3 regions of the Shewanella sp. A22 genome follow, and region 1 is predicted to be linked to each of the others. Evidence: predicted binding sites of a transcription regulator. Region 1 holds the regulator's gene; each other region holds the start of a gene.
The links. Region 1 encodes MetJ, which represses methionine synthesis genes. Its sites were predicted from a motif close to TAGACGTCTAGACGTCTA; they were not measured.
Positions count from the first base shown of each region.

Region 2: a site for MetJ is predicted at 2,020-2,037, ahead of metE (5-methyltetrahydropteroyltriglutamate--homocysteine S-methyltransferase). Genes of this name have one in related genera too.
Region 3: a site for MetJ is predicted at 2,642-2,659, ahead of metK (methionine adenosyltransferase). Genes of this name have one in related genera too.

Region 1 is NZ_JBSQBN010000013.1:33,403-38,912, reverse strand. It holds gene ACWXWT_RS04355 (DUF3373 domain-containing protein) at 1-904, opposite strand, end outside; gene ACWXWT_RS04350 (c-type cytochrome) at 1,052-1,381, opposite strand; gene ACWXWT_RS04345 (sulfite exporter TauE/SafE family protein) at 1,674-2,414, opposite strand; gene metJ (met regulon transcriptional regulator MetJ) at 2,487-2,801, opposite strand; gene metB (cystathionine gamma-synthase) at 3,011-4,174, shown strand; gene ACWXWT_RS04330 (bifunctional aspartate kinase/homoserine dehydrogenase II) at 4,267-5,510, shown strand, end outside.
Region 2 is NZ_JBSQBN010000014.1:5,072-10,581, reverse strand. It holds gene metE (5-methyltetrahydropteroyltriglutamate--homocysteine S-methyltransferase) at 1-1,954, opposite strand, end outside; gene ACWXWT_RS04475 (LysR family transcriptional regulator) at 2,110-3,012, shown strand; gene ACWXWT_RS04470 (HDOD domain-containing protein) at 2,995-3,735, opposite strand; gene ACWXWT_RS04465 (TonB-dependent receptor) at 3,853-5,510, opposite strand, start outside.
Region 3 is NZ_JBSQBN010000006.1:37,862-43,371, reverse strand. It holds gene tkt (transketolase) at 155-2,149, opposite strand; gene metK (methionine adenosyltransferase) at 2,690-3,841, shown strand; gene ACWXWT_RS02430 (GNAT family N-acetyltransferase) at 3,987-4,526, shown strand; gene ACWXWT_RS02425 (hypothetical protein) at 4,654-5,010, opposite strand; gene ACWXWT_RS02420 (N-acetyltransferase family protein) at 5,056-5,510, opposite strand, start outside.

The DNA.
Region 1 (5,510 bases):
ATAATTCGCCATTGCCGTACTGTGACTCAAAACCTTGTCCATAACAAAAGCGCACTGTTTGACCTTCAATACCAGTGATGTCACTCAAATTATAACCAAGGGTTAGGCCGTCGAAGTTGAAATTGACTAAGTGACCTGATGGAGTGCCGCCTCTGAGTTCATTTTCACGGTAATGACTTGGTGGGCCGTAGGTAGAAGGACGACGGCCGATAGAAAGATAAGTGCCGCTACCGTTGATGTCTTTCCAGTTAAAATAGGCGCGTTCTACTTTGAGCTCATCGCCACTGGTGCTGCCGCTACTGGTGCCGTCCATGGTGAATGAATTCCATGAGTCAAACACTTTAACTCCTGCTGAGTCGCCCCAGCTCTTAAACATGGTTAAACGGCCTGCAAAGCTGACGTTGTCCCAGACTTTTGCATCAATATTTAGGCGTAATCGTGTGGTGTAAAAGATATCGTTATCAATATCTTGTTGGGTTTTTTGGCCTAGCATCATAGGCATAACCCCTTGTAGCATACCGCTTTGAAATGCGCTGGCTAAATCAGGATTTGCCATCATCATTTGGCCTAATGGTGAGCTGGCACTATTAGGGTCGCCAAACGCGCCTGACATGGCCTTTGCGCCAAAATCAGAAAAGTTGACGTTCATGGCTGGGTTCCAAGTAACATTTTGATAATGTAATGAATGTGCCTTGGTTCTAAAGTCACCTGTAATGGATATTCTGTCTAATGCGGTGTGACGTTCGGTTTTATCAACCCGTGAATTTAAGTCGTCTAGCTCGTCGGTAATGCTGGCAAGCTGCTGTTTAAGATCGGCAATTTTTTGTGCATCTGTGTCTGCCGCTAGGCTAGCGCCACTCATAAAGAGCGCGTTAGCAACAAGTATTGATATAAGAGTTCTCATGGCCTTTCTCCCCCGATTCACCAAAAAAGTAGGTTTATTTGGCAAATTTTTACTGTAAGAATCCCTGAGGCTAAGCCCCACTATTTTTCGGTTTGTTGACTGGCTGATGTTTTCGCTTAAGACGAAAAGCGACTCAGCATTGATGATTTAGCCGCAGGTTGCTGGTTGGTCAGAGTCGGCGGCGTGGTCATACAAGAACTGTTGAATGTCTTTCAGATCTTTTTCTGATAAGGCTTCAAAAACGGCAGGTTTTGCTTTGTGTTTATCGCGAGTAAAAAATCGATCCCATTGGCTCATGGTTTTGGTCATTGGGGTAAGTTCAGGGCCTTCACTGCCAGCACTGTGGCAGGCTTTACATTCTTTTTTGTACAAGTGTTTGCCTTTTTTAGGGTTACCACCATCGGCAGCCATAGCTTGGCTTCCGAATGATAATGCTATGGCGACTGCGATACCAACTTTTACGTATGTGTTCATCATTTTATCCTCATAGAGCTTTTATAGGTGGAGCGTTAGCAACTTGTTTTATTCTTTGCTGTGAATAATGTTACCTAAAAGTAGATAGTGTTAATTTGAAGTAGATCATATCCATGAGAAAAATCTAATTGAAAAAAAGTTAATTGAAAAAAATCTAATGAACTAGTGTGATATTGATCGGTTGCATAGCGGTATTTTGTTTGCTAGGGGAGTGAAAGTGCGGCAATCGCTCTATGTTGTGTTGATATCGTGGGAAACAGATAGCAGAATAATAAATGAGTGCCTAGGCGCGATATTAGTTCATCAATGCGTTGGTTGATTTAATGACTAATACCGTGGCACTGATGCTACACAATATTAGGGTGGCGGTGCGGGTTTTGTTTTTATCGACATGGTTAATTAACTGGCCTGATACCAAGTAACCAGCAACGACCGAGGGTAATAGCATTAACGATAACCACAAGTGTTTTACTTCAACTAAGCCGACGATGGCTAGAATGGCTAAAGCAATTAATGAACTAAATACAAAAAAGGCTGACAATGCAGCTCTAAATTGGTTGGCATCTTGTCCGGCAAGTAAAATGGCCATTGGTGGGCCACCAATGGCAGCTATGTTGCCAAAAATACCTGAAAAAATACCCGCGATGAATAAACTAATGCGATTAATTGGCGCCGTGATTCGATAAACACTCAGGATAACGGCAATAAATACAATAGCGGCAATGATGAGTCCTAAAATAGCTTGAGGGGCAAACATTAATAACCCTGCGCCTAAAAAACCACCTGGCACCCGCCCAAGTAAGGCATATTGCAAGCCATTAAATTGCAGGTGGCCGCGCTCTCTAAATAAGGTCATTGCTGAGATGGAAAACCCCATTACAATAATAGGAACAGGTACAAGTTGGGGGTTAACGATATACAATAGAGGGCTTGCAACAACGGCCAACCCAAAACCAATTAAACTTTGGGTTAGCGCGCCAAAAAAAACGATAACTGATGCCAGTATCAACGTTGTTGGATCGATAAATGACAGCATAAGTTCTCTATAAAAACATCACTGCTTCTTAGGGCAGCTTCTATGTCGGTGAGGTAGAAACTAAATTGTGAGTTATTCGAGTTCTTCCCACTCGATACCCATATCATCCATTAGTTTCTTTGCTTCACTCGGAATACTATCAGGTTCATCTTTTGATAAATCACCGTCGTGAGGTAATGGTTGTCCCGTATATGCATGTAAAAAAGCTTCGCATAGCAGTTCACTATTGGTAGCATGGCGCAGATTATTTATCTGGCGACGCGTACGCTCATCTGTGAGTACTTTTAATACTTTTAAAGGGATAGAAACCGTAATTTTTTTTACTTGTTCATTCTTTTTGCCATGTTCGGCATATGGGCTGATATATTCGCCATTCCATTCAGTCATTAACTTACCCTTAACGATAAATACGCTGCAGATTTTAAACCGTTACAATCTCTAGTCAAATTATTGCTGTTATTTTGTCGTGATTGCAAATAGATTTCTTGATGTTTAGACGTCTAAATGGCTATTCTTGTTGACGGATGAAGAACTCTTCGGTAAATTTGGACGTCTAGACATCTCTTTGTGTGTTTGTGACATTTTAGGAATCCATTATGACTAAGCTTCAAAGCGCCACATTGGCCGTTCGCCAAGGTATTGAAACAGACACACAACATGGTGCTGTAGTACCACCGATTTATTTATCGACCAACTATTCTTTTAATGGTCATCAACACCCTAGGGAATTTGACTACAGTCGGTCGGGTAATCCTACACGCTGCATTTTAGGGGAAGCTCTCGCCAAACTTGAGCAAGGTGCTACCGGTGTGGTGACATGCACTGGCATGGCCGCGATTACATTGGTGACTAGCTTGCTTGGCCCAGATGATTTATTGGTTGTGCCGCACGATTGTTATGGTGGCAGTTATCGTTTATTTACTAATTTGGCCAAAAAAGGCCAATTTAAGCTGTTAGTCGTTGACCAAACCGATGTACAAGCATTGAATCAAGCTATTGCGCAAAAACCTAAAATGGTGTGGTTAGAAACACCATCTAACCCTTTACTGCGTGTGGTCGACATTGTTGAAATTAGTCAAGCTTGCCATGCTGTTGGCGCATTAGTCACGGTAGATAACACCTTTTTGTCTCCAATATTACAGCAACCATTGTTGCTGGGTGCCGACATTGTGATCCATTCAACCACTAAATACATAAATGGTCACAGTGATGTAGTGGGTGGTGCTGTTGTGGCTAAAGATCCTGAATTAGGCGAGTTACTGCATTGGTGGTCTAATACTCTGGGTTTAACAGGTTCAGCATTTGACAGCTACTTAACTTTGCGCGGCTTGCGTACGCTTTCGGTACGCATTCGAGAGCATCAACGCAATGCACAAAAAATAGTTGAGTTGCTTAATAGCAGTCATGTTGTTGCCAAGGTTTACTACCCAGGATTAAAAGACCATCCAGGTCACGAAATTGCGGTAAAACAACAACAAGGCTTTGGCGCTATGTTAAGTTTTGAATTAATTGGCGGCGAGGCTGAAGTCGTGGCCTTTTTACAGGGCTTGTCTTTGTTTAGTATTGCTGAAAGTTTAGGCGGAGTGGAAAGTTTAGTAGCCGTTCCGGCCACAATGACCCATAGAGCAATGGCTCCAGAAGCAAGGCAAGAGGCTGGTATTAAAGAGACTTTATTGAGATTATCTGTAGGTATAGAAGATGCAGATGATCTCCTTGCCGATCTCAATGCAGGGTTAGCCGCCGTCGCGGCAATTAAATAAGCTTAATTTCAGTTTATGTTCGCTGTAGTTTAAGCGAAATAAAGTAAAATAGCAGTCGCACAAAAAAGTCGTAGTTGTTTAAGGAGTTAGTAATGGCGCGAGGTCATTTACATAAGTTTGGTGGTTCTAGTTTAGCGGATGCTGATTGTTATCGCCGTGTTGCTCATATTTTACTTACCCATGGCCATAGTGATGATCTTGTTGTGGTGTCTGCTGCAGGTAAAACCACTAACTTCTTATACAAATTACTGAGTCTGCGTGAAAGTGGTCAATTATGGCAAGAAGAGTTGCAGGTACTTGTGAGCTACCAGCAAACCTTAATTGAACAATTATTGTCAAACGAGCAAGCGCGAGATTTGCGTGAACGTTTATCGACCGATAAATCTCAATTAGTTAGTTTGCTGTCTTTAGAGCAACATAACGATTACCAGCTGAACCAAGTTGTGAGTTTTGGTGAGCGTTGGTCTGCACGTTTAATGGCGGCTTTGTTACGAGAAATGGGGGTGGCAGCGACCCATGTCGATGCGTGTTCTATTTTGGTTGCAGACGAAGGCGCAGTGCCAAATATTTTAGTGCAAGAGTCACGCGATAAAGTACAAGCCTTGCTTGCACAGCATCCACAAGAGCGATTAGTGATCACTGGATTTATCTGTGCGAACCGTCATGGGGATACTTTATTACTTGGCCGCAATGGTTCTGATTTTAGTGCCACCTTGATCGCTAGTTTAGCAGACATTGAGCGGGTAACGATTTGGACCGATGTGGAAGGGGTGTTTAACGCCGACCCCAATAAAATCAATGATGCCAAACTCTTAAAGAGCATGTCGTTAGCAGAAGCAGATCGCCTAGCGCGATTAGGTTCCCCTGTATTACATTCACGGACTTTACAACCTTTATTTAATACTGACGTTAGCCTTGCTGTGCGTTCAAGTTACGCCTCGCATACTGACTTTACCCTTATTGCTCCACTTAGCTCATCTGCCAGCGCACCTGTAGTGACTAACTTAAATGAAGTGGTGTTGTTTAGTTTTAAAACGGACATAGCACTCCAGTCATTACTGGACATATTACATAATGCAGGGTTAACGCCATTAGCATACTGGGAGTTAACACAACATAAATTTGAGCTGGCGTTTACTTTAGAAAGTCAAAAGCAATTGCAGGCGTTATTGGTTAAGCATGGCGCAGAAATGTCGATAGACGAGCTGACCATTCAAACTGATTTAGGCTTGGTAGCACTAGTGAGTGCCGATGCGCATCATTTTAGACGCAGCTTCGCGCGTTTATTAAGCCGTGATGCCAAACCTGTTTATCAAGACTCGCTCAGTTTAGTGAC
Region 2 (5,510 bases), on a different contig from region 1:
ACATGTGGGTATGGATTTGGGTCGCATCGTCAACACCTGCCGCCGATAACTTAAACGCATCCACCGCCCAAGTTAAGTAATCCGCCCATTGGCTTTGTTTAATCGGTAAACCTTCACGAAATGCGGGTTCATCAATTTGAATAATACCAATGCCTGCTTTTTCTAAATCAACCACTTCGTCACGGACCGCTAACGCAAGTTGGTTGGCTATGTCTTGACGTGGAATATCTTCACGGGCAAACGACCAATGTAAAATAGTCACTGGACCCGTTAGCATGCCTTTAACGGGCTTGTCGGTTAGGCTTTGCGCATAGGTGGCCCAATCGACTGTCATGGGTTTAGGGCGAGATACATCGCCATAAATTAACGGCGGCTTAACACAACGAGAACCATAACTTTGCACCCAACCAAATTGCGTAAACCCAACGCCCTCTAATTGTTCACCAAAATACTCTACCATGTCATTACGCTCAGCTTCGCCGTGTACCAACACGTCGATACCCAACTTAAGTTGACGAGAAATAGTATCTTGGGTAACTTGCTCAAGCTGTAATCGGTAATCACGGTCATTAATTTCACCTTTACGCCAGCGACTGCGTAACCCGCGAATTGCTGGCGTTTGCGGGAAAGAACCTATGGTCGTTGTAGGCAATAACGGCAGCGCTAACTTTTGTTGCTGAGCAATGATACGGTTGGCAAATGGGCTGTTGCGATTAAAATCAGCGGTGGTTAACTGTGACACACGTTGAAGCACTTGTTGGTCTGCGGCCAATGCTTTTGCTAAGCGGCGTTGCTGGCAACGCTCAATAATGACTCGATTGGCTGCACAGTCTTGCTCAACAACAAGTTGATGAATTTCATTAAGTTCAAATAACTTCTGTTTTGCAAAAGCTAACTGACCAAGTAATGGGTTAATTAATTGGGTTTCTACCTCTACATCAACAGGGCAATGCAACAACGAACACGAAGGCGCTATCCACAAACGGTCGCCTAAGGTCGCCGCTAAGTCAGTTACTTGCTTTGCTATCACATCAACATCTGCGGCCCATACGTTACGGCCGTTAATCACGCCAATTGAGAGTACTTGTTGGCGAGAAAGTGCATTAACAAACGCATCACGTTGTTCTGGCGCTGTGACTAAATCAAGATGAAGTCCATCAACGGGTAAGGCGCTAACCAGCGTTTGATGGTGAGCAATAGAACCATAATAACTGGCGAGTAAAATCTTTAATGAGGCTGGCTTATGTTGCGCTAAGGTTTGATAACTGTGGCTAATGGCTTGCTGCCACTCATCGGTTAAATCAGCGGCAAGTACTGGCTCGTCAAGTTGCACCCAGCTAACCCCTTGGGCAGCAAAACGAGACAATATTTGTTGATAGGCAACCAGTAACTGCGGTAATAACGATAACTTATTAAACTCAGTGAGGCTTTTAGATAAATACAAATAAGTGACCGGGCCGAGCAGCACTGGTTTAGCTTGGTGACCTAATTGTTGCGCCTCTGTCACTTCGTCAAACAATTGCTCAAAAGCAATCTCGAATGTTTGATCTGCACTTAATTCTGGCACTTGATAATGATAGTTAGTATTAAAAAACTTGGTCATTTCTGCCGCGCAGGCATGCTGCCCAGTTTGTGAACGACCACGCGCCACGCGAAATAAAGTGTCTATATCAACAGCGGCAGGGCTGCCATCAGCTTGGAGGGCGCGATGACGATCAGGGATCACATTTAACGTCGCGCTTAAGGTTAACACTTGGTCATAATAGGCAAAATCCCCTACTGGCACTAATTCAACACCGGCATCAGCTTGCCACTGCCAATGAATGCGTTTCAATTCACTGGCAACATTTTTCAACTCTGTTAACGTTGCTTCACCGCGCCAATAACGCTCTAACGCAAACTTCAATTCACGCTGACGTCCTATGCGGGGAAACCCTAAACTTGAAATTTTCATACTACTTTCCTTTTCGTTGAGCAAAATTTATAGCCATTTATGTAGAAAAAAGCTACATAGGCGTCTGGACGTCTAGAAGTTTATTGTGTTACTCTGCTGTCAAGCAATCGAATTGATTTCATCGGCTAGTTGAGCAAGATTCATGTGGAGAGAAAATGATAGAGCTTAGACACCTTCGCACCTTGATGGCGTTAAAAGAAAGTGGCAGTTTAGCGGGTGCGGCTAAAAAACGATTTGTAACCCAGTCGGCGCTTTCTCATCAAATAAAAGAGTTAGAGACTCGGATTAACTCAGCTATTTTTGTTCGTAAAAGTAAACCATTAACCTTTACTCATGAAGGTTCTCGTTTGCTAAATTTAGCAGAAGAAATTTTACCGAAAGTGATTGCAACCGAGTCAGATCTTAAACGCGGTTTAGAGGGTGAAAGCCAACAACTTAAGCTCGGTATTGAATGCCACAGTTGTTTTCGTTGGTTAATGCCCGTCATTGAACAATTTAAACAACATGCGCCAGCAGCTCAAATTGACATTTCAAGCCGTCATTTATTTGATTCACTCAATGCGTTAGAAACAGGCAGTTTAGACATAGTACTCACCTCTGACCCAGTACCAGGGCACAGTGTTGCGTATCAGCATCTATTTGATTTTGAAGTTAAGTTAGTGGTAGCAAGTGATAACGCTCTAGCAGCACAAGCATTTGTAACGCCTGCACAATTAGCAAAACAAACGTTAATTAGTTATCCAGTACCTTTAGCACGTTTAGACATATACAAACACTTTTTAGAGCCTGCTGGTATTGAACCTGGCGAGCAAAAACAATGTGATTTAACCTCCATGTTATTGCAACGAGTCGCCTGTAATGACGGCGTAGCAACCTTGCCAACTTGGTCGATTAAAGAGAGTCAGGGGCTGAGCCTTACTGCGGTAAAATTAGGGGCAGAAGGACTAAAACGTCCATTGTTTGGCGCTTATCGCCGCGACGCCACCAATGCGAATTTAATCCAAAAATGGCTCGAACTGGTAGCATGTGAAGGCATAAAACTACAACGGGTTGATTAACAAACCTCGTTTAGATAGCACGCGTCTAAGCACAAGCCCTGGAGAATCTGGGTTTTGTGTTTGACGTAAGTTATGTGCAATTAAAAACTCTTCGCGTAAATCATCATCCAACCCAAGAGACTCAAACGCTTCAAGCGAGAGTTGCTGCTGTTGTTTATCAATCAGTGACTTCAATACTTTTAACGAAACAGGTCGTGATAATTCATTGTTTAAATAAGCAAAAGCCGTTAACGCAATCACCTGCCCAAACACACTAAATAGTGCGAGTGTTTGCATTTCATCCGCATCAATTTTTGTACCAACGCCAGTTTCACTCTCTTCGCGTAACATGGTTATACAATCTATCGCAATCGCTTCATTTAATTCCCAATAACCTTGAACCAGTTTTTTGTAAGGCTCGGTAAGCTCATCAAGCCGCTCTTTCAAATAAAATGAAAAAGCATAACGATAAATATTCACTTGTCCTAAACGGATTAAAGCATCTTTAACACTACGGCTTTTTGTCGATACGATGCCTGCAGTTTGCGCGGTATTACTGCGCAACAACAAATGCATTGCCAAAGCTGGATCGGCAGAAACCGTCTCAATAATAATTCGGATATCGGCTTCACTAATAAGGGCTTTCTTTAACGGAATCAGTATTCCACGTCGACCAATGACCTGCTCTTCGTTGCCTATAATAGCTTGCACTTGAGTAAAAACTTGTTGCTCAAGGTTAGTCATGTTCATTGATCACCTTTTTCAGAATAAACCACGGTATAAAATAATTTAACGATATATTAAAAGTAAAGCCAGTAAAATTACTGGCTTTACTTAAGTTAGCGAACTTAAACAATTAAGTTAAAAACGGTAACCAGCGGTCAGCCTAATTGAACGTCCAGTACCCGAATAATATCCACTGGCATACGCATTGTAATAACCGGTGCCAACATAATCTTCATCAAGTAAGTTGTCGATACGTAAACTACCGTTCCAACCTAAATAGGTATAGTTGAGCGCAAGATTGGTGAGTACATAACTGTCTAACTTATCATCAGCGTTGCTGTTATCACCTTCCATGTAGCGCTCACCAGTGTAAACACCTTCAACAAAGGCTTGCCAACTATCTGAGAAATCATAACTGACATAGGCTTTACCTGAATGCTTTGCCACCCAAGATAACGCTTTACCGTCGTTTTCGCCCTGAGTAAATTCTGCATCAATATAGTCGTACGAAGCACCTAATAGCCAGTCCGTGGATAACTGCACATTATAAGCAGTACTTACCCCAAAACGACGAGATTCGTCTGCATTTACGTTAGCCCCAAAGCCAAATACTCCATCAGGCCCATCAATACGGCTAGTATCCAAAACAATCTCATCTTCTAAATCAAGCTGGTAAGCATTGATTTTGAGTGTTTGAGTCGCTGTTGTGTAATCCCAACCGGCTTCGTAAGAGCGGCCTGTTTGAGGGTTTAAGCCAATTATTGTCACAGGCGTATAAGCCTGTTCGTCGACTTTAGCAAAGCGAAAGTTATCATTTGCACGAACATAAAAACGATTTTCATTGCTTGGACGGTAATTAAGCCCTAACTCAAATGCATGGGCGTCGTTATCAATTTCAATACGATTTGGATAGAGTATTTGATCAAACAAATCATCAGTCACTTCTGAATAACGACCACCCACAACATAAGATAGTGTTGGCGTTATCGGTACCGATGCTTGCACATAGGCACTCTTTTGTGTCTGTTTATTATTACGTTGCATATAACTAAAATCAAAATCCGCTTCACCTTGGCTCACATCAATACCGGCAACAACATTTAAATCACCTTGGTCTAAGTGGTAATTAGCCGTTGCTTTAGGAGAAAAACTCAATAAGTCACGTTCAATGCGGCCTGCACTACCAAACGATATACTGGTGGTTAACGAATCTGAGTAAGTTAAATCTGCACCCAACGCCCAAATGTTATTTAGCTGGTACTGGTAACCACTGCGCAGTGCTGTGGTCATTTCATGATTAAAATCACCTGCATTATAAGAACCCACTTGACGAGGGTCATCTTTATATTGCGCTAAGCTTAACGAACCAGGCGCTTGTAGGTCATTATCAAAATAATTCACTTCAACAAAAAAATCTTCAGTATCAGTTTGATATTGCAAGCGACCTAATATTGAGCTGGTTTCATTGTCATTATTATCACGGTAATTGTCGCTTTCGTTATAGCTGGCCGCTAAAAAGTATCGCCATGCATCGTTAATGGCACCAGACACATCGCCTTTCACTTCATAGGTGTCAAAACTGCCACCACTTACCTGTAAGCCACCACTGGTTTCTGTTGGCGCCTTGGTAATAACATTGATAACACCGCCAACGGCTTGGTCACCATACAATACCCCTGCACTGCCCGATAAAATCTCAACCCGCTCAATTAGATTAATCGGAATCGACTCAACCCTTGGCGCAGAAATATCAATATTATTCAATTTACGTCCATCGACCAATATCAAGGTGT
Region 3 (5,510 bases), on a different contig from region 1:
TTATTTAAATAAACATAATAAAACATTGAAAATAAATGACTTAGTATATACAGTTTGCGTGAATTAAAGACATAAAATAACGGCCTGCAAAAGTATTGCAGGCCGTTATTATACAGATTAAACACCTAATAGATAAGTGTTAAATCCCAGATGATTATCCTAAAGATTGCACAGTTTTTACGACATTATCAACAGTGAAGCCGAAGTATTTTAGTAATTCAGCCCCTGGCGCTGACTCACCAAAAGTGGTCATACCCACTACACCACCGTCAAAACCAACGTACTTGTACCAAAAATCGGTATGAGCGGCTTCAATGGCTACGCGCTTAGTCACAGCTTTTGGTAATACAGATTCTCTGTATGCAGCATCTTGCTTGTCAAACTCAGTTGTAGAAGGCATAGAAACTACACGCACCTTCTGACCAAGGGCAGTTAACTCTGCAGCAGAATCCATCGCCAATTGCACTTCACTACCTGTAGCAATCAAAATCACATCAGCAATGCCTTGGCAATCAGACAATACATAACCACCTTTCGCCACGTTTGCTAATTGCTCAGCAGTACGCGCTTGGGCTTTAAGGCCCTGACGGCTAAAGATTAATGATGTAGGTGCATCACGACGTTCAATGGCCGCTTTCCAAGATACTGCCGTTTCCGCAGCATCACATGGACGCCATACTGCCATATTAGGCGTTAAACGTAAGTTAGCAAGTTGCTCAACCGGTTGGTGAGTAGGGCCATCTTCGCCTTGACCAATAGAGTCATGGGTGTAAACGAAAATGTTTTGAATGCCCATTAATGCTGACATACGTACCGCGTTACGTGCGTACTCCATAAACATCATGAAGGTTGCGCCATAGTTAATAAAACCACCATGTAACGACGCACCGTTCATAATACCGCTCATACCAAATTCACGTACACCGTAATAAATGTAGTTACCGGCAGGATCGTCTTGAATACCTTTTGAACCAGACCAAAGTGTTAAGTTTGAACCGGCTAAATCTGCACTACCACCCAATAACTCTGGCAACATAGCACCAAAGAAACCAATCGCGTTTTGAGAGGCTTTACGGCTTGCAATCCCTTCAGCCTTATCTTGACACTCTTGAATATAAGCTTGTGCATTAGCTTCAAAATCAGCAGGTAAATCACCTTTTAATAAACGGCGATCATATTCAGCAGCAAGTTCCGGGAACGCAGCTTGGTAAGCAGCAAATTTGTCGTTCCATAACGACTCGTTAGCGGCCCCTTTTTGCTTAGCATCCCAACCCGCATACACGTCAGATGGAATATCAAATGGCGCATATGGCCAGTTTAAAAATTCGCGTGCAGCTGCAATTTCTGCATCACCTAATGGTGCACCGTGACAATCATGGCTACCAGATTTGTTTGGAGAACCAAAACCAATAATGGTTTTACAGCAAATCATTGATGGCTTGTCAGTAACAGACTTAGCCTCTTCAATTGCTGCACGGATTGCATCAGGGTTATGACCGTCAACACCTGCAATAACATGCCAGCCATAAGCTTCAAAACGCTTAGGAGTATCATCGGTAAACCAGCCTTCAACATGTCCATCGATTGAAATACCGTTGTCATCCCAAAATGCCACTAGTTTGCCTAGGCCTAATGTGCCAGCTAATGAACAGGCTTCGTGAGAAATGCCTTCCATTAAACAACCGTCGCCTAAGAAACAATAGGTGAAGTGATCAACAATATCGTGACCAGGACGGTTAAATTGTGCCGCTAAGGTTTTTTCAGCAATCGCCATACCGACGGCATTACTGATACCAGCCCCTAAAGGACCTGTAGTAGTTTCAACACCTGGAGTATAACCATACTCTGGGTGACCTGGCGTTTTAGAGTGCAACTGACGGAATTGTTTTAACTCTTCAATAGGCAATTCATAACCAGATAAATGCAGTAAAGAGTAGATCAGCATAGAGCCATGACCGTTTGACAAAATAAAACGATCGCGATCGACCCAGTTAGGATTAGTTGGATTGTGTTTTAAAAAATCATTCCATAGCACTTCGGCGATATCAGCCATACCCATCGGGGCGCCTGGATGACCAGAATTGGCTTTTTGAACCGCATCCATACTTAGGGCGCGAATGGCGTTAGCGAGTTCTTTACGAGATGACATGCTCTCTCCTGCTTGTTTGTATGTTCTAGCGGGCAATTGTGAAGCCATATTTTCCCCTACAAGGCGATATGACGCAAATTAAAATTTCTCTCATTGCATTTTTTAATTATTTACAGACAAGAATAAGACTGTTCTTGGCCCTTAAACCTTAAAATTAATCCCAACAAACTCATTCTCAACATACAGATAAAATCATTGAGTGAGATGGATCATAATTTATTGACGTTCACTCGAGAACATACCTTACCACCAAAAAATTGAGCATCTACTGTGATTTACCGTCTGGTTATCGTCACTAAGATTGTTCATTTAATCGCAATATCATGATAGAAAAACCATAAAGCCAATAACAAAAAACGATTAAAAGCAACAATTTAATTAGCCTCCTGACTAAACACCCTTTTTCTGAGTAAAAAATATTCATGCACAACAGCACAATTCTCAAGTTAAATTCGTATTGGGGGGTGTTATCGATTTAGATTTCGACTAAAATAGACGTCTAGACGTATATTCAAATGCAACCAACGAGATTCCCCTATTATGGCAAAGCACTTGTTTACCTCTGAGTCAGTCTCAGAAGGTCATCCAGATAAAATCGCCGATCAGATTTCTGATGCGGTATTAGACGCAATACTTGAGCAAGATCCTAAAGCTCGTGTTGCGTGCGAAACATATGTTAAAACCGGTATGGTATTAGTGGGCGGTGAAGTCACCACTTCTGCTTGGGTCGATATTGAAGAGATCACCCGCAAAACAGTACGTGAAATTGGTTATACTCATTCAGATATGGGTTTTGATGCTGATTCATGTGCGGTATTAAACGCAATTGGTAAGCAATCTCCAGACATCAACCAAGGTGTTGATCGTGTTGATCCCGCTGAGCAAGGCGCTGGCGACCAGGGCTTAATGTTTGGTTATGCAAGCAATGAAACTGATGTGTTAATGCCGGCACCAATCACTTATGCGCACAAATTAGTTAAGCGTCAGTCTGAAGTACGTAAAGACGGCACACTACCTTGGTTACGCCCAGATGCCAAAAGCCAAGTCACGTTTGCTTATGATAATGGTAAAATCATCGGTATCGATGCGATTGTGTTATCCACTCAACATCGCGAAGACGTTAAACAAGCTGATTTGATTGAAGCGGTAATGGAAACAATCATTAAGCCGGTATTACCTGCACAATGGTTAAATAAAGACACAAAATACTTTATCAACCCAACAGGTCGCTTTGTGATTGGTGGCCCCGTTGGCGACTGCGGTTTAACCGGACGTAAAATTATTGTAGATACCTACGGCGGCATGGCACGTCATGGTGGTGGTGCTTTCTCTGGTAAAGACCCATCGAAAGTAGACCGCAGTGCGGCTTATGCTGCACGTTATGTCGCTAAAAATATTGTTGCAGCAGGGCTTGCTGACCGCTGTGAGTTACAAGTGTCTTATGCTATTGGTGTTGCCGAACCAACGTCTATCAGTATAGAAACATTTGGTACTGGTAAAGTATCGGAAGAAGTATTGATTAAATTAGTACGTCAACACTTTGAATTACGTCCATACGGCTTAACGGCAATGTTAGATTTAGCGCGCCCAATCTATCAGCAAACTGCTGCTTATGGCCACTTTGGCCGTGATATCTTCCCATGGGAAGCGACTGATAAAGCTGAAGCACTACGTGCCGATGCTGGTTTATAATCAGCTAGCATAATTATCGTCTTAAGCTAGTATCTGTATTAAGCTAAATTAGATAAAATAAAACCGCCAACTGGCGGTTTTATTTTATTTAATTGGCAACGCAATGATTTGCTCTCAACATTTGTTCTCAACAATGGCTCAGGTTATGTATCAACCCACATGGCTAGACACAAAAATAACAACAAATCACCAACCATCGACTACGACTAACACCAACGCGCTTAACTGCCCTGAGGTTAAACAGTGGTCTGCAATTAAGTTATTCTATCGTCAACATATGCCTTATGCTCGGTTAGCTCAGAAAGAATCTGTGGCTGTGATTCATCATTTAAGTTCACTCAATATGAATGAAGTTGATATAAACCAGCAAAAAATAATCGCTGCTATCAGGGTAAAACCTATGGGCCAATATCAATTAATCAATGGATTATTGGTTCATCCTGACTACCGTGGACAACAGCTTTCAATTCAGTTATTGAAATTTATTGCCCCCCAATTAATCACTAAAAATTGCTTCTTGTTTACTCATCCATGGTTAATTGGCTTATATCAACAGCAACACTTTATCGTTATAGATCAAAATGATTTATCTGCGATGCCTGCAGAAATCACTCAGCTGTATCGTCGCTATCACAGTAAACAACGACCACTAGTATTAATGCAGCTCAATGAACCCGATAAATAATCTAACTGAATAAAATCCATAAACCAAATTCAGACAACATTAAATGATATTGAAGATCTACATAAGGTCTATTAAGCAACAATAAACTCAGCACTATATAGTGCTGAATACGAGGTCATTTAACCCGTTAACAATGATCGAAATGCGAACTTTCTATACACATAAACGACACTTGCTGCATTGTCATTACTGGCACTTCTTTGACACAGATAGACGCTAAGTTAATCCGCTCGATATCGGTAAATAGCGTAATCGCTGCATGATAATTATTGGTTACACCACAAAATAACCACATATCTTGCCAGCGCACAAAATATCCCGTTTGTTGCAATTGCGGATTATCTGGATTTTGTAAATCAACTTCGACACACTCATACAACTGTGCCGCGTCAGCCAACACTGCGACTACCAGCTTCATATTGTCAAATGCAGATAGCCTTAAATCCAAGTAGGGCGAAAACAGTGCTTCAAAGTTAGTACTCATAGAATTCCTCATAAATAACCACTTTAACAACACCCTAGCTTGACATCACGTTATGTTAGTCGTGGCCAATAAACAATAATCACGTTGTTCAAAACTGAATCGAACAATTTCTGTCATTGCGGCTTTTTGTTTGTGTGCCGCTAGTGAACGGGCATTGTCCGCAGCAATATATGTCACCATAAAAGGAAAGGTATTTGCTACTTGTTTTTTTAATTCTGTAACCAATGCTGAAAACACTCCTTTGCCACGTTTTGATTCTTGTATCCAAACGGGCCCATATTGGCACGTGTTAGTCGTCGATAAAGCTTGCCCATTCAAATCGGCAAACTTAAGTTTTTGAATAATATGTCGGTACAATGGTTGTGCGGAAAAAAATGACCATTTTGCCGCTATCACATAACCAATGATCTGGCCTTGCTCTTCAGCTACGATAAACCAATGTTGATTAATCAACTGACCCACCTCACCTTTTGTAAATGAATGAGCATGAAGTTGGCTAT